Regions from separate parts of the Clostridioides sp. ES-W-0016-02 genome, predicted to be linked through region 2. Evidence: a T-box and tRNA genes for the amino acid it is inferred to sense, from the RefSeq annotation. Region 2 holds a T-box; the other regions hold tRNA genes.
What was found. The T-box of region 2 lies ahead of pheS (phenylalanine--tRNA ligase subunit alpha). A T-box ahead of a tRNA ligase gene usually reads a tRNA of that ligase, here a tRNA-Phe.
Positions count from the first base shown of each region.

Region 1: it encodes a tRNA-Phe, which carries the amino acid that the T-box ahead of pheS (phenylalanine--tRNA ligase subunit alpha) is inferred to sense. The anticodon was not compared.
Region 3: it encodes a tRNA-Phe, which carries the amino acid that the T-box ahead of pheS (phenylalanine--tRNA ligase subunit alpha) is inferred to sense. The anticodon was not compared.

Region 1 covers NZ_CP061361.1:36,961-43,398, reverse strand. Annotated here, with positions in the region: gene IC758_RS00400 (pyruvate carboxylase) at 1-3,315, opposite strand, end outside; gene IC758_RS00395 (hypothetical protein) at 3,619-4,032, opposite strand; tRNA gene IC758_RS00390 (tRNA-Val) at 4,107-4,182, opposite strand; tRNA gene IC758_RS00385 (tRNA-Arg) at 4,195-4,271, opposite strand; tRNA gene IC758_RS00380 (tRNA-Cys) at 4,279-4,352, opposite strand; tRNA gene IC758_RS00375 (tRNA-Lys) at 4,360-4,435, opposite strand; tRNA gene IC758_RS00370 (tRNA-His) at 4,444-4,520, opposite strand; tRNA gene IC758_RS00365 (tRNA-Ile) at 4,542-4,618, opposite strand; tRNA gene IC758_RS00360 (tRNA-Met) at 4,634-4,707, opposite strand; tRNA gene IC758_RS00355 (tRNA-Phe) at 4,715-4,790, opposite strand; tRNA gene IC758_RS00350 (tRNA-Ser) at 4,794-4,882, opposite strand; tRNA gene IC758_RS00345 (tRNA-Lys) at 4,885-4,960, opposite strand; tRNA gene IC758_RS00340 (tRNA-Gln) at 4,972-5,047, opposite strand; tRNA gene IC758_RS00335 (tRNA-Arg) at 5,057-5,133, opposite strand; tRNA gene IC758_RS00330 (tRNA-Gly) at 5,157-5,231, opposite strand; tRNA gene IC758_RS00325 (tRNA-Leu) at 5,255-5,338, opposite strand; tRNA gene IC758_RS00320 (tRNA-Tyr) at 5,348-5,432, opposite strand; tRNA gene IC758_RS00315 (tRNA-Thr) at 5,447-5,521, opposite strand; tRNA gene IC758_RS00310 (tRNA-Asp) at 5,540-5,616, opposite strand; tRNA gene IC758_RS00305 (tRNA-Val) at 5,622-5,697, opposite strand; tRNA gene IC758_RS00300 (tRNA-Gly) at 5,704-5,777, opposite strand; tRNA gene IC758_RS00295 (tRNA-Glu) at 5,795-5,869, opposite strand; tRNA gene IC758_RS00290 (tRNA-Met) at 5,877-5,952, opposite strand; tRNA gene IC758_RS00285 (tRNA-Leu) at 5,969-6,054, opposite strand; tRNA gene IC758_RS00280 (tRNA-Asn) at 6,060-6,134, opposite strand; tRNA gene IC758_RS00275 (tRNA-Cys) at 6,141-6,214, opposite strand; tRNA gene IC758_RS00270 (tRNA-Lys) at 6,222-6,297, opposite strand; tRNA gene IC758_RS00265 (tRNA-His) at 6,306-6,382, opposite strand; tRNA gene IC758_RS00260 (tRNA-Pro) at 6,391-6,438, opposite strand, start outside.
Region 2 covers NZ_CP061361.1:747,873-754,310, forward strand. Annotated here, with positions in the region: gene IC758_RS03855 (peptidase M3) at 1-402, opposite strand, end outside; gene IC758_RS03860 (TrkH family potassium uptake protein) at 830-2,206, shown strand; gene IC758_RS03865 (potassium channel family protein) at 2,423-3,094, shown strand; gene IC758_RS03870 (TrmH family RNA methyltransferase) at 3,294-4,091, shown strand; T-box leader at 4,290-4,524, shown strand; gene pheS (phenylalanine--tRNA ligase subunit alpha) at 4,574-5,593, shown strand; gene pheT (phenylalanine--tRNA ligase subunit beta) at 5,610-6,438, shown strand, end outside.
Region 3 covers NZ_CP061361.1:129,157-135,594, reverse strand. Annotated here, with positions in the region: rRNA gene IC758_RS00970 (23S ribosomal RNA) at 1-1,807, opposite strand, end outside; tRNA gene IC758_RS00965 (tRNA-Ala) at 2,058-2,133, opposite strand; rRNA gene IC758_RS00960 (16S ribosomal RNA) at 2,189-3,691, opposite strand; tRNA gene IC758_RS00955 (tRNA-Met) at 3,808-3,884, opposite strand; tRNA gene IC758_RS00950 (tRNA-Phe) at 3,892-3,967, opposite strand; tRNA gene IC758_RS00945 (tRNA-Ile) at 3,971-4,047, opposite strand; tRNA gene IC758_RS00940 (tRNA-Pro) at 4,053-4,129, opposite strand; tRNA gene IC758_RS00935 (tRNA-Trp) at 4,190-4,265, opposite strand; tRNA gene IC758_RS00930 (tRNA-Ile) at 4,277-4,350, opposite strand; tRNA gene IC758_RS00925 (tRNA-Pro) at 4,355-4,431, opposite strand; tRNA gene IC758_RS00920 (tRNA-Ser) at 4,442-4,532, opposite strand; tRNA gene IC758_RS00915 (tRNA-Ser) at 4,556-4,644, opposite strand; tRNA gene IC758_RS00910 (tRNA-Lys) at 4,647-4,722, opposite strand; tRNA gene IC758_RS00905 (tRNA-Gln) at 4,734-4,809, opposite strand; tRNA gene IC758_RS00900 (tRNA-Arg) at 4,819-4,895, opposite strand; tRNA gene IC758_RS00895 (tRNA-Gly) at 4,904-4,977, opposite strand; tRNA gene IC758_RS00890 (tRNA-Tyr) at 4,992-5,076, opposite strand; tRNA gene IC758_RS00885 (tRNA-Thr) at 5,091-5,165, opposite strand; tRNA gene IC758_RS00880 (tRNA-Asp) at 5,184-5,260, opposite strand; tRNA gene IC758_RS00875 (tRNA-Val) at 5,266-5,341, opposite strand; tRNA gene IC758_RS00870 (tRNA-Glu) at 5,347-5,421, opposite strand; tRNA gene IC758_RS00865 (tRNA-Asn) at 5,428-5,502, opposite strand; rRNA gene rrf (5S ribosomal RNA) at 5,510-5,626, opposite strand; rRNA gene IC758_RS00855 (23S ribosomal RNA) at 5,762-6,438, opposite strand, start outside.

The sequences.
Region 1 (6,438 bases), 710 kb from region 2:
TATAACTATTAATGGTTGATTTGCTTTTACTTCATCTTCTTCTTTAACCATTATTTTTATAACTTTTCCTGGTATACTTGCTCCGATTTGAAGTGGATCATTCATATCAGCTTTCTCAACATTAGTAACTTTTCCAGAGAAGTTTCTATCTTTTATTTCCACTTCTCTAACCATTCCATTTAATTCAAAGCCTATAGTTCTAAATCCATCTTCTTTAACTTCACCAATTTCAACTAATCTTATTGTTAATACTTTACCTTCTTCTATTTCTACTTCACATTCTTCATTTTTATTTAATCCATAGAAGAATACATCACTTTCAAGTTTAGATATATCATTATAATGTTGTAAATGTTTAATATAGTCTTCATAAACTTTTGGATATAAAGCATAACTTATAACATTTCTTATATTTGCATTTATATCATATTTTTCATTTAGATATTTTGCTATGTCATCAAAATCTTCTGCTGGTAATAGTGAACCAGGTCTTACTGTAATAGCTTCTTCGCCTTTTAAAACTACTTCTTGTAAATCTTTTGGGACTCCACCTTCTGGTTGACCAATCATACCTTTACAGTAGTCTACAACAGAATCTGGGAAGGATAAGTTCTTACCTTCTTCTATTATATTATTTTTATCTAATTTATTTTTAGTCATAAAGATAGCTAAATCTCCTACAACTTTTGAAGATGGTGTTACTTTTATTATATCTCCTACAACTTCATTAGCTTCTTTATATTTTTCTTTAACTTCATCAAATCTATTAACTAATCCTAAACTATCAGCTTGAGGTTTTAAGTTTGTATATTGACCTCCTGGTATTTCAAAATTGTATATTTCTGCACAAGAGTTAGTTAAGTCACTTTCAAATTTATTATAGACTTTTCTTAAATCTTTATAGTATTTTCCTAACTCATCATATCCAAATAAATCTATACCTGTATCTCTTTCTGTATTTTTAAGAGCTTCTACTATTGCATTAAGTGATGGTTGACTTGTAAGTCCTGCCATAGATTCTAATGCAGCATCAATTATATCTACACCAGCTTCTGATGCCATCAAACAAGTTGCCACACCATTTCCACTTGTATCATGAGTGTGTAAATGTATTGGTGCTTTTACATTTTTCTTTAGTTCTTTAACTAATGTATAAGCAGAATATGGTTTAAGAAGTCCTGACATATCTTTTATTGCTATTATGTCTGCTCCTAAACTTTCTAACTCTTTTGCCATCTTAATATAATATTCTAAGTCATATTTAGTTTTAGTCTTATCTAATATATCACCTGTATAACACATAGTTGCTTCAACTATTTTTCCAGTTTCTAGAGCTGTATTAATAGATGGTTTCATATTTTCAACCCAGTTTAATGAGTCAAATATTCTAAATACATCTATTCCTTGTTTAGCAGACTCTTTTGTAAATTCTTCTATTACATTATCTGGATAGTTTTTATATCCAACTCCATTTGATGCTCTAAGCAACATTTGGAACATTATACTTGGTATTTCTTCTCTTAGTTTTTGTAATCTACGCCAAGGTGACTCTTTTAAGAATCTATATGCAACATCATAAGTAGCTCCACCCCACATTTCAAGTGAGAATAAATCTTTTTGATATTTTTCTGTTGGTTTAGCAGCTTTTAATAAATCATATGTTCTTAATCTTGTTGCCAATAATGATTGATGTGCATCTCTCATTGTTGTATCTGTTAATAATAGTCTTTTATCATTTTTTATTTTTTCTATATATGCAGATTTACCTAACTTATCAAAAAGTATCTTACTTCCTTCTGCCTTTGAACCATCTTTATTCATTCTTGGTTCATGTAACGCATCAAATAATGGTTTTTCTTGACAAGCGTTATCATTTACAATTACATCACCTATAAATTGAAGTAATTTTGTTCCTCTATCTTTACTTTCTGTTATTTCAAATAAATCTGGATTTTCATCTATAAATTTAGTACTACATTTACCATTTGAGAATATAGGATTATTTAAGACATTAACTAAGAATCCTACATTAGTCTTAACACCTCTAACTCTAAGTTCTTTTATAGATCTTATAGTTTTGTTTATTGCTCCTTGGAATGTTCTATCCCAAGATATTGTCTTAACCAGTAAACTATCATAGTGAGGACTTATGTTTGCTCCTGTAAATCCATTTCCACCATCTAGTCTTATACCAAATCCTGAACCAGTTCTATAAACTTGAATTTTACCTGTGTCTGGCATAAATCTATTTTTAGGGTCTTCTGTAGTTATTCTACATTGGATAGAATACCCTCTTATTTCAACATCATCTTGTGATTTTATATTTATTTCTTCACTATCTAGGCTGTATCCTTGAGCTATTAATATTTGACTTTGAACTATATCTATTCCTGTAACCATTTCTGTTACAGTATGCTCAACTTGTACTCTTGTATTCATTTCTATAAAATAATGACCACCATTTGCATCTACTAAGAATTCTAGTGTCCCTGCATTAGAATAGCCTACATATTTTGATAACTTGACTGCATCATCACATATTTCTTTTCTTACTTTTTCATCTAATGAAAATGCTGGTGCATATTCTATTATCTTTTGATGTCTTCTTTGAACAGAACAATCTCTTTCGTATAAATGAACTATATTTCCATAGTTATCCCCTAATATTTGAACTTCTATATGTTTTGGGTCAGCTATATATTTTTCTATGAATATAATATCTTCACCAAAAGCTTTTCTTGATTCACTACAAGCAGTTTCATATTCAAGCTCTAAATCTTTTTCATGATGTACGATTCTCATACCTCTACCGCCACCACCATTAGATGCTTTTATCATAACAGGATAACCTATTTTATTTGCAACTTCTTTTGCTTCTTCAGTACTTCTTATTGCTTTTTCCACCCCTGGTATAGTTTGAACATTAACTTCTTTTGCAATTTTTTTAGAGTTTATCTTATCCCCCATCATATTCATTACTTTAGATGATGGGCCTATAAAAGTAATTCCATTTTCTTCACATTTACGAGCAAATTCTGCATTTTCTGCTAGAAAACCATATCCTGGATGTATAGCGTCAACTTTTTTTCTCTTTGCTAAGTCTATTATTCCATCCATATCTAAGTATGCATCTATTGGACCTTTGCCTTCCCCTATTAAATATGATTCATCTGCTTTTGTTCTAAATAATCCGTATTTATCTTCTTTACTATATATACCAACACTTTTTATCCCCAATTCTGAACAGGCTCTAAATATTCTTATAGCTATTTCGCCTCTATTAGCTACTAGTATTTTATTAAACTTTTTAAGCATACTCTATTCTTCTCCTTTATTGTTTGTGTAATATTAAAGATTATAGACTAAAATACTTTATTTTTGAAGATGTTTAAGCAAGTTCCTTAATTAATAAGATAAATTTATAAATATATATAATTTTTAGACTGTATAAACTCAATTTACCTCACTAAAATTAAGGGGTTTTTTATGGGATTTCAGACAAACTTGTGTGAAAATTTCTACAATTGACCTTATTTTATACTATTTTTTTCTCTGTTTACATAATTATTTTCATCTTTACGTAATATTTCACATACTTTTCTCAATATAGTTCATATCTTAATCTATCTGTCTTAACAAACGTTTTATTACATCAGAAAGTTTTAGATGACCTAAATCTGCATATGCTATAACTAGTATTATTTTTACTACTCCTTCTACCTCATCTAATTTATATGCTCTAGCATTTATTATTGTGTACTTTGGCATAAGTTCTTCTAAACCTAGTGCAAGTTCATCAGATAAAGTCATATATTCATCAAATTTTTCCTCATCAGATAAGGTGATATATTCATCTTGCTCACTTATAATAGTATCTAAATAATCCATATTTATACTTAATTGATAAGCTATTATGTCCTCTCTTTTTGTGCTTTTACTCAAATCCTTTTCAACTTTGAACTTACTATTCTTATCTATTATTATTTTAAGTTCTTCACTATCAACTATTTCATTTCCTATAATTATATACAAACTTTTTACCTCCTAAATATAAATCTTTTTTAATCAAAAATAAAACCTCTAGTAAAATTACTAGAGGTTTGCACTGGTGGGATTAACAGGGCTCGAACCTGTGACCCCCTGCTTGTAAGGCAGGTGCTCTCCCAGCTGAGCTATAATCCCTCGATATTTATATGGTGCGCCCAAAGGGACTCGAACCCCTAACCTTCTGATTCGTAGTCAGACACTCTATCCAGTTGAGCTATGAGCGCATTTTATTGGAGGCGACACCCAGATTCGAACTGGGGATCAAGGAGTTGCAGTCCACTGCCTTACCACTTGGCTATGTCGCCACCTTTTTGGTGATCTATCCGCGACTCGAACGCGGGACACCCTGATTAAAAGTCAGGTGCTCTACCGACTGAGCTAATAGACCATATTAGTTGGGGTGGATAATGAGAGTCGAACTCACGACCTCCAGAGCCACAATCTGGCGCTCTAACCAACTGAGCTATACCCACCATATATCTTCAAATTTAATGTGGTGGGCCATCAGGGACTCGAACCCCAGACCTACCGGTTATGAGCCGGGCGCTCTAACCAACTGAGCTAATGGCCCACATTAAATTTTTAGTAGCGGTAATAGGAGTCGAACCTATGACCTTTCGGGTATGAACCGAACGCTCTAGCCAACTAAGCTATACCGCCATATTCTTGGTGCCCAGAGGCGGAATCGAACCACCGACACGGGGATTTTCAGTCCCCTGCTCTACCGACTGAGCTATCTGGGCATTTGGCGGAGAGGGTGGGATTCGAACCCACGGCCCCTTTCGAAGTCACTGGTTTTCAAGACCAGCTCCTTAAACCACTCGGACACCTCTCCATTGGTGATCTATCCGCGACTCGAACGCGGGACACCCTGATTAAAAGTCAGGTGCTCTACCGACTGAGCTAATAGACCATATTTTTATTTGGCTGGGGATGCAGGACTCGAACCTACGCATACATGAGTCAAAGTCATGTGCCTTACCGACTTGGCTAATCCCCAATATATATGTGGTGAGCGCACAGGGATTCGAACCCCGGACACACGCCTTAGAAGGGCGTTGCTCTATCCAGCTGAGCTATGCACCCACATTGCAATATAAACATAAATTTGGAGCGGGAAACGAGATTCGAACTCGCGACTTCAACCTTGGCAAGGTTGCGCTCTACCACTGAACTATTCCCGCTCGTTTATTAAATTAAATAAAAATGGTGCGGATGAAGGGAGTCGAACCCCCACGCCAATGGCGCTAGATCCTAAGTCTAGTGCGTCTGCCAATTCCGCCACATCCGCGCATTTTTTTGGTGGAGGATGGTGGATTCGAACCACCGAAGTCGATGACAACAGATTTACAGTCTGCCCCCTTTGGCCGCTCGGGAAATCCTCCGTATTAATTTTACATGGAGCTGGTGATAGGAATCGAACCTACAACCTGCTGATTACAAGTCAGCTGCTCTACCGTTGAGCCACACCAGCATTTTTTATATTTTATTTTGGCGACCTGGAAGGGGTTCGAACCCTCGACCTCCAGCGTGACAGGCTGGCATTCTAACCAACTGAACTACCAGGCCGCAAATGGTGGGACCAGCAGGGCTCGAACCTGCGACCCCCTGCTTGTAAGGCAGGTGCTCTCCCAGCTGAGCTATGATCCCATTTTTTGGAGCGGGTGAAGGGGATCGAACCCTCACAGCTGGCTTGGAAGGCCAGAACTCTACCATTGAGCTACACCCGCTTATTTAATTGTTTTTTTGGTGACTCGTAGGGGAATTGAACCCCTGTTACCGCCGTGAAAGGGCGGTGTCTTAACCTCTTGACCAACGAGCCATTTTAATGGTTGCGGAGGCAGGACTCGAACCTACGACCTTCGGGTTATGAGCCCGACGAGCTGCCAACTGCTCCACTCCGCGATATTATTTTATAAAGTGCCGAAGACCGGAATCGAACCGGTACGAGAGGTAAGTCCCGCAGGATTTTAAGTCCTGTGCGTCTGCCAGTTCCGCCACTTCGGCTTTTTTGGCTCCAAGGGTGGGGCTCGAACCCACAGCCTACCGGTTAACAGCCGGTTGCTCCACCGTTGAGCTACCTTGGAATATTTTGGAGGCGACACCCAGATTCGAACTGGGGATCAAGGAGTTGCAGTCCACTGCCTTACCACTTGGCTATGTCGCCGCCTTTTTGGTGATCTATCCGCGACTCGAACGCGGGACACCCTGATTAAAAGTCAGGTGCTCTACCGACTGAGCTAATAGACCATATTAGTTGGGGTGGATAATGAGAGTCGAACTCACGACCTCCAGAGCCACAATCTGGCGCTCTAACCAACTGAGCTATACCCACCATTATATTGGTCGAGGTGAAGGGACTCGAACCCCCGGCCCCATGGTCCCAAACCA
Region 2 (6,438 bases):
TGTATCCTGAAAATCTTTGTATGCCATATCGACATCCACAGATTTACTCATAAGGTATTTGTATTCTTTAGAGTAAAATTCATCTGATGAATCAATATTATTTCTAAGTTTTGCTATAGTAAGTGTACTATAAAAGTCTTGGTAAATCTTATCGACATTACTAAATACGTTCAATTGCTCTTTGGCATTTTTACATGTTAAAAGTTTATCGTTATATGTGTTAATATTTTCGCATACTGACTTTATGTCAGGACGCTTATATTCCATTTTTTCAAAAGGAATAGTTCCTCTAACTGAATCTTTTTTTGAATCATTAGTATAATTTTTTATGTATAATGCAAATATAATAAAAATTACAATTAAAATTAGAGAAATAAATAATCTTTTCTTGGATTTAATCATAGAAATCCTCCAATCATGGATATAGTTATTAGTTATTTTACTATATTAAATATAAAAAATGCATATTAAGAAAATTTAATATAAAAATATGGACAAGATTATAGATAATATAAAAATTTAACTTCAAGAAAATATATGAAAATTGTATTGGTAAAATGATAAATAAATTTTAAGTATAAAATACGAAAAACTATTCTACTATTAGACTTATTATATGCAAAAAATATAGAAATTTTTGATGTAATTGAAATTAAAAGACATATATAAAAATTTGCAATATTCTAAACAAAATTTATAAAAATTCATATCATTGTCTTTATACAATATTTATACTATAATAGAGTAATAATTTAGAGGAAAACTCTAAAAATAAACAAATTAAAGGTCTTAACAGTAATGATTTTATGTTAAGGAGGTATAAAGAAAGTTGAAAACAATAGTTAGAAGACTTATTCTCTACGCAGATGGAATGCGACCTACTCAAATAATAGTATCTGGGTTTGCAGCAACTATTTTAATTGGAGCAATATTGTTAACACTCCCGATATCGTCACAGAGTAGAGAGAGTATAGGTTTATTAAATGCTCTATTTACAGCTACTTCAGCGGTTTGTGTTACTGGTCTAGTTATGGTAGATACAGCAACTTATTGGAGTTTATTTGGACAGATAGTAATAATAACATTGATACAAATTGGTGGTCTTGGATTTATGACCGTAGCTACAATGTTTTCACTTATGGCACGAAAAAAAATACAACTAAGAGAAAGATTATTGATACAAGAATCATTAAACCAAGCAGACTTATCAGGGCTAGTAAAACTTACAAGGTTTGTATTAATAATAACTATAACCATAGAGGGAATAGGAGCACTAGTCTTATCAACTGTCTTTATTCCACAATTTGGTTTATCTAGAGGGATATGGTATAGCGTATTTCACGCAATATCAGGGTTTTGTAATGCCGGATTTGACTTAATGGGTAGTGTAAGTGGGCCATTTACATCGCTAAATTCTTATGTAAACAATTTTATAGTATCAATGACTATTTGTGCACTTATAGTGTTAGGTGGATTAGGATTTCCAGTTGTTCTTGATATTGTAAGAAAAAGAAGATTTTCAAAATTAAATGTGCATTCTAAAGTTGTTTTATTTTCAACTGCAATACTTATTTTAGTAGGTGCAATATTTATTTTTCTTATAGAGTTTAACCAAAAGGCCACTATGGCAGATTTACCTGTAAAAGGGAAAATATTATCAGCGATATTTCAATCAGTAACAGCAAGAACTGCTGGTTTTAATACACTTGATTTAGCTACTTTACAAGAAAGTAGTGTATTTATAATGATAATTTTGATGTTTATTGGAGCATCACCTGCATCTACTGGTGGAGGTATCAAAACAACAACATTAGCAGTTTTAATAATTACAGTTAGAAGTTTTTTATCAGGAAAATCTGATATAGAAACTTTTGAGAGAAGACTGGCTCCAACAACTATAAAAAAATCTCTAGGGATATTTGTAATTAGTATATCCGCAGTTATTTTTGGAACTTTGATTATTTCAATAACTCAACCTAAGTTTACACTAGTTCAATCAGCATTTGAGGTTACATCAGCACTAGCTACAGTTGGTTCAAGTTTAGCTGGAAGTGCAAATCTAAATGCTTTAGGTAAGGTTATAATAATAATCTTTATGTTTATGGGGAGAGTTGGTTCTCTTACTTTATTTATGGCTATACTTTCTGGAGGTAGAAGAAAGAGTCAGCCAGTTAGATACGCAGAAGGCAAGATTATGGTTGGTTAGAGTACCATTTATTAGATAAATCTATTAATAATGATATATAATCTAGGAAAATGAACTTAGATATAATCAATTAAATAAATCAATTAATGATAGAAATAATCTAGCAAATAAATTTAGCTATGATTAATAAAATAAAAATATTAAAATTAATTTATCTATATAAAAGTTAATTTAATAGATATTATACAAATTGTGTATTAGGGAGGAAGTTTCGAGATGAAGCAATATATAGTCATTGGATGTGGGAGATTCGGAAGTTCAGTTGCATCTACTATGCATCTTTTAGGACATCAAGTAATGGCAATAGACAAAAATGAAGATTCAGTTCAAAGTATATCTGATAAAGTAACTCATTCACTTATAGTGGATGTTACTGAGGAACAAGCATTAAGATCATTGGGTTTAGGTAACTTTGATGTAGCAGTAGTTGCAATAGGTTCTGATATAAGAGCATCTATAATGGCGACTCTTATAGCCAAAGAAATGGGTGTAGAGTTAATAATATGTAAGGCAAAAGATGAATTGCAAGCCAAAGTTCTTTATAAGATTGGTGCAGATAGAGTTGTATTTCCAGAAAGAGATATGGGAGTAAGAGTTGCACATAATTTAGTTTCTGACAATATATTAGACCATATTGAACTTGACCCAGAATATTCAATTGTTGAAATCGTAACTCCAAATGGTTGGGTTGGTAAAACACTTGTAGAACTTGAGCTTAGAGCTAGATATGAGATAACTGTGCTTGCCATCAAGACTGGTAAAAATATAAATGTGACACCTTCTCCTGATGAGGAACTTACAGCTGGAAGTATATTGGTTATAATTGGTCAAAACACTAGCATAACAGCTATTACATCTGGAAATAAGGGTATAATTAGAAGAAGATAGTTTATTATTTAAGATATATTTGATTGCAATGAAAGTAGATAGTATCATATAATTATGAATAGTTATATGATACTATTTTTATTTTAATCGAGAATAGAGTTTCAATCGAGAATAGAATTTTAATAGAAATAAAGATTTTAGAAGTAGGATAAAGAATGATAAGGAGGTTGTGCTAATATCAAGTTAGCATTTATATAAAATGATTACAACTATAAGCAGTAAGGATAATGAAAGATTAAAATATACTAAAGCATTATTAAAGTCAAAAAATAGAACAAAAGAATCAAAGTTCATAATAGAAGGGTACAGAATAGTAGTGCTTGCACTTGAATGTAATGCAAATCTTGATTATGTATTTATCAATGAGGATTTTGAAAATAAAAAGGAACACATGGAATTATTAGAAAACTTAGATAAAAAAAACACAAATATATATAAGACTACTAATAAAAACTTTAAGGAACTTGTAGACACAGAAAATACTCAAGGTATAATAGGTGTAGTTTCATTTAAGGAAAAAAATTTAAAAGAAAGTATAAATGAAAAAGATAAGTTTGTATTAATTTTAGACAGAATACAAGACCCGGGAAATATGGGAACAATAATAAGGACTGCTGACTCTGCTGGAGTAGATGCAATAATAGCACTAAAGGGATGCGTCGATATATACAATCCAAAAGTAATTAGGTCAACTATGGGCTCTATTTTCGATATGAATATAATCAATGCCATACAAGATGAAACTGTGGATATACTTAAATCACAAGGATTTAATATAGTTTCAAGTTATTTAAATACAGATAATTTTTATGACAAAATAGACTACGGTTCAAAAGTAGCTTTGGTGATAGGAAACGAAGCAAATGGGATAAATGAAGAGCTTGTATCAGAATCTGATATTTTGGTTAAAATACCTATATATGGCAAATCTGAGTCGTTAAATGCAGCAATAAGTTCTGCTATATTGATGTATGAAATAAAAAAATACTTAATTTAATGTATTGTAATAAATATAATGTCGTGTTATAATCTTGAATTAAATAGTAGAGTATCAAAAATAGTCAATATATTTTAAGCATGATTGATAAAAATATTATATGATTGTATTTTAAAATAGTCACAATAAAATAATCATATAGATAATCACAAAATGTAGATATAAATGATATAATACTAAAATAAACAATATAATATTGTAAATGCAATGAAAGAGGAAAGTATTTTGATTAAACTTAGTAAAGAGATAAACACCTAGGCTGGGAGTGTTTTCTAAGAGGTCAGGAGAAGTTCCCTCTAGAGTAACAAAGCTGAAATTTGATAGTAGGCTTTGACGTGAAAAACGCGTTAAGTTTGTTAGAGGTGGTTTGATGATTTTTAGATTGTTAAACTACTAGGGTGGTACCGCGAAACTATAGCCTTTCGTCCCTAGACAGGGATTGAGGGGCTTTTTTTATACAAAAAAACGAAAGGGTGATATGTGTGCAAGAAAAATTACTTGCTTTACGTGAAGCAGCTTTAGCTGAAATAAAAGAGGCACAAAGCATAGAAAATGTAGAAAGTTTAAGAGTTAAGTATTTAGGAAAAAAAGGTGAGATAACTGCCATACTTAAAGAGATGGGTAAATTATCTGCTGAAGAAAGACCAGTAGTTGGAAAAGTTGCCAATGATGTAAGAGAGAATATTGAACTTAGCATAAATTCTAAAAAAGAAGAAATAAATGCTATTGAAAAAGAAAGAAAGTTAAGAGAAGAAGTAATAGATGTTACTCAACCTGGAAAAGTATTGAAAGTTGGAAAGAAACATCCAATAACTCAAATTATAGATGAAGTAACAGATATATTTATCGGAATGGGATTCTCTATAGCAGAAGGTCCAGAAGTTGAAACAGTTGAAAATAACTTTGATGCATTAAATGCTCCTAAAGACCATCCATCAAGAGATATGAGTGATACATTCTATATCAATGATGGTGTATTACTTAGAACTCAAACGTCTCCAGTTCAAGTAAGATCTATGAGAAGCCAAGAGTTACCAATTAAAGTAATAGCACCAGGTAGATGCTTTAGATTTGATTCACCAGATGCGACACATTCACCAATGTTCCATCAAATAGAAGGACTTGTTGTTGGAAAAGATGTTACTATGGCAGAATTTAAAGGAACTATGGATATCTTCGTTGAAAAATTGTTTGGTTCTGATATCAAAACTAAGTTTAGACCTCATAACTTCCCATTTACAGAACCAAGTGCAGAGGTTGATGTTACTTGTTTCAAATGTGGTGGTAAAGGTTGCCCAATGTGTAAGTATGAAGGTTGGATAGAAATATTAGGTTCAGGTATGGTTCATCCAAATGTACTTAGAAATTGTGGAATAGACCCAGAAGTTTACAGTGGATTTGCATTTGGAGTTGGGGTTGAAAGACTTGCAATGCTTAAATATGAAATAGATGATATTAGATTATTATTCGAAAATGATATGAGATTCTTAAATCAATTTTAATTAGGAGGGTGTGTAGATGTTAGTATCTTTAAAATGGCTTAGAGACTATGTCGATATAGACATGGATGTAAAAGAGTTCGCTGATAAAATGACAATGACAGGAACTAAAGTTGAAACAATAGATTATTATGGTGAAGAAGTAGAAAATATATTAGTTGGAAAGATTTTAGAAATAAAACAACATCCAAATGCTGATAAGTTAGTTGTAACTAAAGTAGATGTTGGAGATAAAGTTGTTCAAATAGTTACAGGAGCTACAAATATATCAGAAGGAGATTATATTCCAGTAGCTGTAAATGGTTCTAAATTACCTGGAGGAGTTGAAATTAAACAGACTGACTTCAGAGGTGAATTATCAGATGGTATGATGTGTTCAGCAGCTGAATTAGGTATAGATGAACATTATATTGAAGAATACAAAAGAGGTGGTATATATATTTTAGACCACGAAGACTCTTATGAATTAGGAAAAGATGTAAAAGATGTTTTAGGATTAAATGATGCTTTAATAGATTTTGAATTAACTTCAAACAGACCTGACTGCAAATGTATGATGGGGATAGCTAGAGAAGCAGCTGCAACTATAGGAACAAAAGTAAAATATCCTGAAATAGAAGTAAAAGAAAGTGACGAGGAAATAGACTTCAAAGTTGAGATAGATAATCCAGATTTATGTAGAAGATATGTTGCTAGAATGGTAACTGATGTAAAAATAGAACCTTCTCCATACTGGATGCAAAGAAGACTTACAGAAGCAGGTGTAAGACCTATAAGTAACATAGTTGATATAACAAACTTTGTAATGTTAGAGCTTGGTCAACCACTTCATGCTTTTGATATAAATC
Region 3 (6,438 bases), 620 kb from region 2:
CTTAGCAGAAACCTATGTTTTTGGTAAACAGTCGCTTGGGCCTATTCTCTGCGGCCACCGTATGGTGGCACCCCTTATCCCTAAGTTACGGGGTCATTTTGCCGAGTTCCTTAACAACAGTTCTCTCGCGGGCCTTAGGATACTCTCCTCACCCACCTGTGTCGGTTTGCGGTACGGGTACCTTTAACCTCGATAGAGACTTTTCTTGACAGTGTGAAATCAGCTACTTCGCTACTAAATTTCGCTCCCCATCACATCCCAGCATTATCAAAGCGGATTTACCTACTCTGACTGCCTCAATGCTTGGGCACACATAACCAACAGTGTGCTTAGCTTATCCTACTGTGTCATCCCATCTCTCAAACGGTTATCGGTAGTACAGGAATATCAACCTGTTGTCCATCACCTACGCCTTTCGGCCTCAGCTTAGGTCCCGACTAACCCAGGGCGGACGAACCTTCCCCTGGAAACCTTGGGTTTACGGCCTGTGGGATTCTCACCCACATCTCGCTACTCATGCCAACATTCTCACTCCCATACTGTCCACATGTCCTTACGGTCATGCTTCAACCCGTATGGGAAGCTCCCCTACCCATCATTACTGATGCCGTAGCTTCGGTAGTAAGTTTTAGCCCCGGAAATCTTCGGCGCAGGATCACTCGACCAGTGAGCTATTACGCACTCTTTGAATGAGTGGCTGCTTCTAAGCCAACATCCTGGTTGTCTGTGCAATCCCACATCCTTTACCACTTAACTTACATTTAGGGACCTTAGCTGACGATCTGGGCTGTTGCCCTTTCGACTATGAATCTTATCACCCACAGTCTGACTCCCAAGTATAAGATGACGGCATTCGGAGTTTGATAGTCTTCGGTAGGTGCAATACCCCCTAGGACATTCAGTGCTCTACCTCCGTATCTCTCACCTTGAGGCTAGCCCTAAAGCTATTTCGGGGAGAACCAGCTATCTCCGGGCTCGATTGGAATTTCACCGCTACCCACAAGTCATCCCCGAGCTTTTCAACGCTCGTGGGTTCGGACCTCCACGAAATTTTACTTTCGCTTCATCCTGCTCATGGGTAGGTCGCCCGGTTTCGGGTCTACGTCAAGTAACTGAACGCTCAGTTAAAACTCGCTTTCGCTACGGCTCCACACCTTAAGTGCTTAACCTTGCTACTTAACGTAACTCGTTGGCCCGTTCTACAAAAAGTACGCGGTCACACAAGAAATGTGCTTCCACAGCTTGTAAGTGCAGGGTTTCAGGTTCTATTTCACTCCCCTCCCGGGGTTCTTTTCACCTTTCCCTCACGGTACTATACGCTATCGGTCACTAGGTAGTATTTAGCCTTGGAGGGTGGTCCCTCCTGCTTCCCACAGGGTTTCACGTGTCCCGTGGTACTCTGGATCATATCTGAAGTTTTCTCGTTTGACATACAGGACTATTACCTTCTGTGGTGGGTCTTTCCAAACCTCTTCAATTACGATACCTCTTCGTTTAAGATATGTCCGCAACCCCAATAAAGAAAACTTTATTGGTTTGGGCTATTCCGCGTTCGCTCGCCGCTACTTACGGAATCGAATTTCTTTCTCTTCCTTCAGGTACTTAGATGTTTCAGTTCCCTGAGTTCCCCTCATTAAGCTATGTATTCACTTAATGATACTTAGACATTACTCTAAGTGAGTTTCCTCATTCGGAAATCTTCGGATCAAAGTTTACGTGCAACTCCCCGAAGCTTATCGCAGCTTATCGCGTCCTTCATCGGCTCCTAGTGCCAAGGCATCCGCCCTGCACCCTTAATAACTTGACCAGTTAAAAAGGTTTGATAGATTAGAAGCTATCAACTTCGATAATTTTTAAAAGTTATCAACTTTATATATTACAAATTAGATGTCATATCACTAAATATATATATGCAGTTTTCAAAGTGCTAACGCACAGCGCCAACGAATAAATCTCGTTGCTTAAAGTGCTAACGCACATAGCTTGTCTAAAGATAAGCTAAAAGTGCATGTAAGAGGCTACTAGATAAATCAAAGATTTAAGTAATATACTCTTAATGGTGGAGATGAGGAGAGTCGAACTCCTGACCCCTTGCTTGCAAGGCAAGTGCTCTCCCAACTGAGCTACACCCCCAAATATGAAGTTCATAAAGAACTTTCAAAATTAAACAGTAGGCAATTCTCCTTAGAAAGGAGGTGATCCAGCCGCACCTTCCGATACGGCTACCTTGTTACGACTTCACCCCAGTTATTGATTCCACCTTCGACGACTTCTTCCAAAAGGTTAGATAATCGGCTTCGGGCGTCTCCAACTCCCGTGGTGTGACGGGCGGTGTGTACAAGACCCGGGAACGCATTCACCGCAGCATTCTGATCTGCGATTACTAGTAACTCCAGCTTCATGTAGGCGAGTTTCAGCCTACAATCCGAACTGAGAGTAGCTTTAAGGGATTAGCTCCACCTTACGGCTTGGCAACCCTCTGTACTACCCATTGTAGCACGTGTGTAGCCCTAAGCATAAGGGGCATGATGATTTGACGTCATCCCCACCTTCCTCCAGGTTATCCCTGGCAGTCTCTCTAGAGTGCCCAACTTAATGATGGCAACTAAAGACAAGGGTTGCGCTCGTTGCGGGACTTAACCCAACATCTCACGACACGAGCTGACGACAACCATGCACCACCTGTCACCAATGTCCCCGAAGGGAACTCTCCGATTAAGGAGATGTCATTGGGATGTCAAGCTTAGGTAAGGTTCTTCGCGTTGCTTCGAATTAAACCACATGCTCCGCTACTTGTGCGGGTCCCCGTCAATTCCTTTGAGTTTCACTCTTGCGAGCGTACTTCCCAGGCGGAGTACTTAATGCGTTAGCTGCGGCACCGAGGGGGGTAACCCCCGACACCTAGTACTCATCGTTTACAGCGTGGACTACCAGGGTATCTAATCCTGTTTGCTCCCCACGCTTTCGTGCCTCAGCGTCAGTTACAGTCCAGAGAGCCGCCTTCGCAACTGGTGTTCCTCCTAATATCTACGCATTTCACCGCTACACTAGGAATTCCACTCTCCTCTCCTGCACTCAAGTCTCCCAGTTTCAAGAGCTTACTACGGTTGAGCCGTAGCCTTTCACTCCTGACTTGAAAGACCGCCTACGCACCCTTTACGCCCAGTAAATCCGGATAACGCTAGCCCCCTACGTATTACCGCGGCTGCTGGCACGTAGTTAGCCGGGGCTTCCTCCTCAAGTACCGTCATTATCTTCCTTGAGGACAGAGTTTTACGACCCGAAGGCCTTCATCACTCACGCGGCGTTGCTGCATCAGGCTTTCGCCCATTGTGCAATATTCCCCACTGCTGCCTCCCGTAGGAGTTTGGACCGTGTCTCAGTTCCAATGTGGCCGATCACCCTCTCAGGTCGGCTACTGATCGTCGCCTTGGTAAGCCGTTACCTTACCAACTAGCTAATCAGACGCGGGTCCATCCTGTACTGGCTCACCTTTGATATTCAAGAGATGCCTCTCAAATATGTTATCCCGTATTAGCATACCTTTCGGTATGTTATCCGTGTGTACAGGGTAGGTTACCCACGCGTTACTCACCCGTCCGCCGCTCTTTACCGAAGTAAATCGCTCAACTTGCATGTGTTAGGCACGCCGCCAGCGTTCATCCTGAGCCAGGATCAAACTCTCAAATAAAAGTTTATCAGGCTCAGATACTATTGTTATCTAAATATCTGGCTTTATGGTTTGTTTCTTGTTTTATAAATTAACCTACTGTTTAATTTTCAAAGTTCTTTATTGATATAGTTAGATGGTAGCGGTAATAGGAGTCGAACCTATGACCTTTCGGGTATGAACCGAACGCTCTAGCCAACTAAGCTATACCGCCGTATTTCTGGTGCCCAGAGGCGGAATCGAACCACCGACACGGGGATTTTCAGTCCCCTGCTCTACCGACTGAGCTATCTGGGCAAATGGTGGGCCTAGCTGGACTCGAACCAGCGACCTCACGCTTATCAGGCGTGCGCTCTAACCACCTGAGCTATAGGCCCTTACTTGGTCGAGGTGAAGGGACTCGAACCCCCGGCCCCATGGTCCCAAACCATGTGCGCTACCAAACTGCGCTACACCTCGAAATATTATTTACTATCTTATATTACTCTAAAACTCATTTTTTTTCAAGTCCTTTTTATTTGGCAGGGGTGGAGGGACTCGAACCCCCGGCGCACGGTTTTGGAGACCGACGCTCTACCAACTGAGCTACACCCCTATGAAGAATAATGGACCTTCAGGGACTCGAACCCCAGACCTACCGGTTATGAGCCGGGCGCTCTAACCAACTGAGCTAAAGGTCCTGGTTGGTCGAGGTGAAGGGACTCGAACCCCCGGCCCCATGGTCCCAAACCATGTGCGCTACCAAACTGCGCTACACCTCGTTTTTTTAAATGGCGGAGAAGGAGGGATTCGAACCCTCGCACCGGTTACCCAGCCTAATCCCTTAGCAGGGGATCCTCTTGAGCCACTTGAGTACTTCTCCAAATTTAGTCCTATTATTTAGTTTGGCGGAGAGGGTGGGATTCGAACCCACGGCCCCTTTCGAAGTCACTGGTTTTCAAGACCAGCTCCTTAAACCACTCGGACACCTCTCCATTGGTGATCTATCCGCGACTCGAACGCGGGACACCCTGATTAAAAGTCAGGTGCTCTACCGACTGAGCTAATAGACCATGTTTTTATTTGGCTGGGGATGCAGGACTCGAACCTACGCATACATGAGTCAAAGTCATGTGCCTTACCGACTTGGCTAATCCCCAATATATATGTGGTGAGCGCACAGGGATTCGAACCCCGGACACACGCCTTAGAAGGGCGTTGCTCTATCCAGCTGAGCTATGCACCCACGCTTTTTGGAGCGGGTGAAGGGGATCGAACCCTCACAGCTGGCTTGGAAGGCCAGAACTCTACCATTGAGCTACACCCGCATATTTAATTTAATTGGTGGAGGATGGTGGATTCGAACCACCGAAGTCGATGACAACAGATTTACAGTCTGCCCCCTTTGGCCGCTCGGGAAATCCTCCGTATTAATTTTACATGGAGCTGGTGATAGGAATCGAACCTACAACCTGCTGATTACAAGTCAGCTGCTCTACCGTTGAGCCACACCAGCATTTTTCATATTTTATTTTGGCGACCTGGAAGGGGTTCGAACCCTCGACCTCCAGCGTGACAGGCTGGCATTCTAACCAACTGAACTACCAGGCCGCAAATGGTGGGACCAGCAGGGCTCGAACCTGCGACCCCCTGCTTGTAAGGCAGGTGCTCTCCCAGCTGAGCTATGATCCCACAAATGGTGACTCGTAGGGGAATTGAACCCCTGTTACCGCCGTGAAAGGGCGGTGTCTTAACCTCTTGACCAACGAGCCATTTATTGGCTCCAAGGGTGGGGCTCGAACCCACAGCCTACCGGTTAACAGCCGGTTGCTCCACCGTTGAGCTACCTTGGAACATCTAACGTGGCTATGTCCTACTCTCCCAGGCAGTTTCCCACCAAGTACCATCAGCGCTAGAGAACTTAACTTCTGTGTTCGGAATGGGAACAGGTGTATCTTCTCTGCTATTATAACCACATTTCTTTTTTGTTGCTAGGACAAGTATAATATTAACATTTTTTGTTATTTTTGTCAATACTTTTTTCATACTTTTTTTCAGAGTTAACACTCTAAAAACTACATATATATTTTAGTCAATGAACATCAAATAATATTGGTCAAGTCCTCGACCTATTAGTATCGATAAGCTAAATACATTGCTGCACTTACACCTTCGACCTATCAACCAGATAGTCTTTCTGGGGTCTTACCCTTGCGGTGGGAAATCTTATCTTGAAGTTGGCTTCGCGCTTAGATGCTTTCAGCGCTTATCCATTCCGTACATAGCTACCCAGCCATGCCCTTGGCAGAACAACTGGTACACCAGAGGTACGTCCATCCCGGTCCTCTCGTACTAAGGACAGGTCTCCTCAAATTTCCTACGCCTGCGACGGATAGGGACCGAACTGTCTCACGACGTTCTGAACCCAGCTCGCGTACCACTTTAATGGGCGAACAGCCCAACCCTTGGGACCTACTACAGCCCCAGGATGTGATGAGCCGACATCGAGGTGCCAAACCTCCCCGTCGATGTGGACTCTTGGGGGAGATAAGCCTGTTATCCCCAGGGTAGCTTTTATCCGTTGAGCGATGGCCCTTCCACGCAGAACCACCGGATCACTAAGTCCGATTTTCATCCTTGCTCGACCTGTATGTCTTGCAATCAAGCTCTCTTTTGCCTTTACACTCTACGTACGATTTCCGACCGTACTGAGAGAACCTTTGAGCGCCTCCGTTACCTTTTGGGAGGCGACCGCCCCAGTCAAACTGCCCACCTGACAGTGTCCCAAG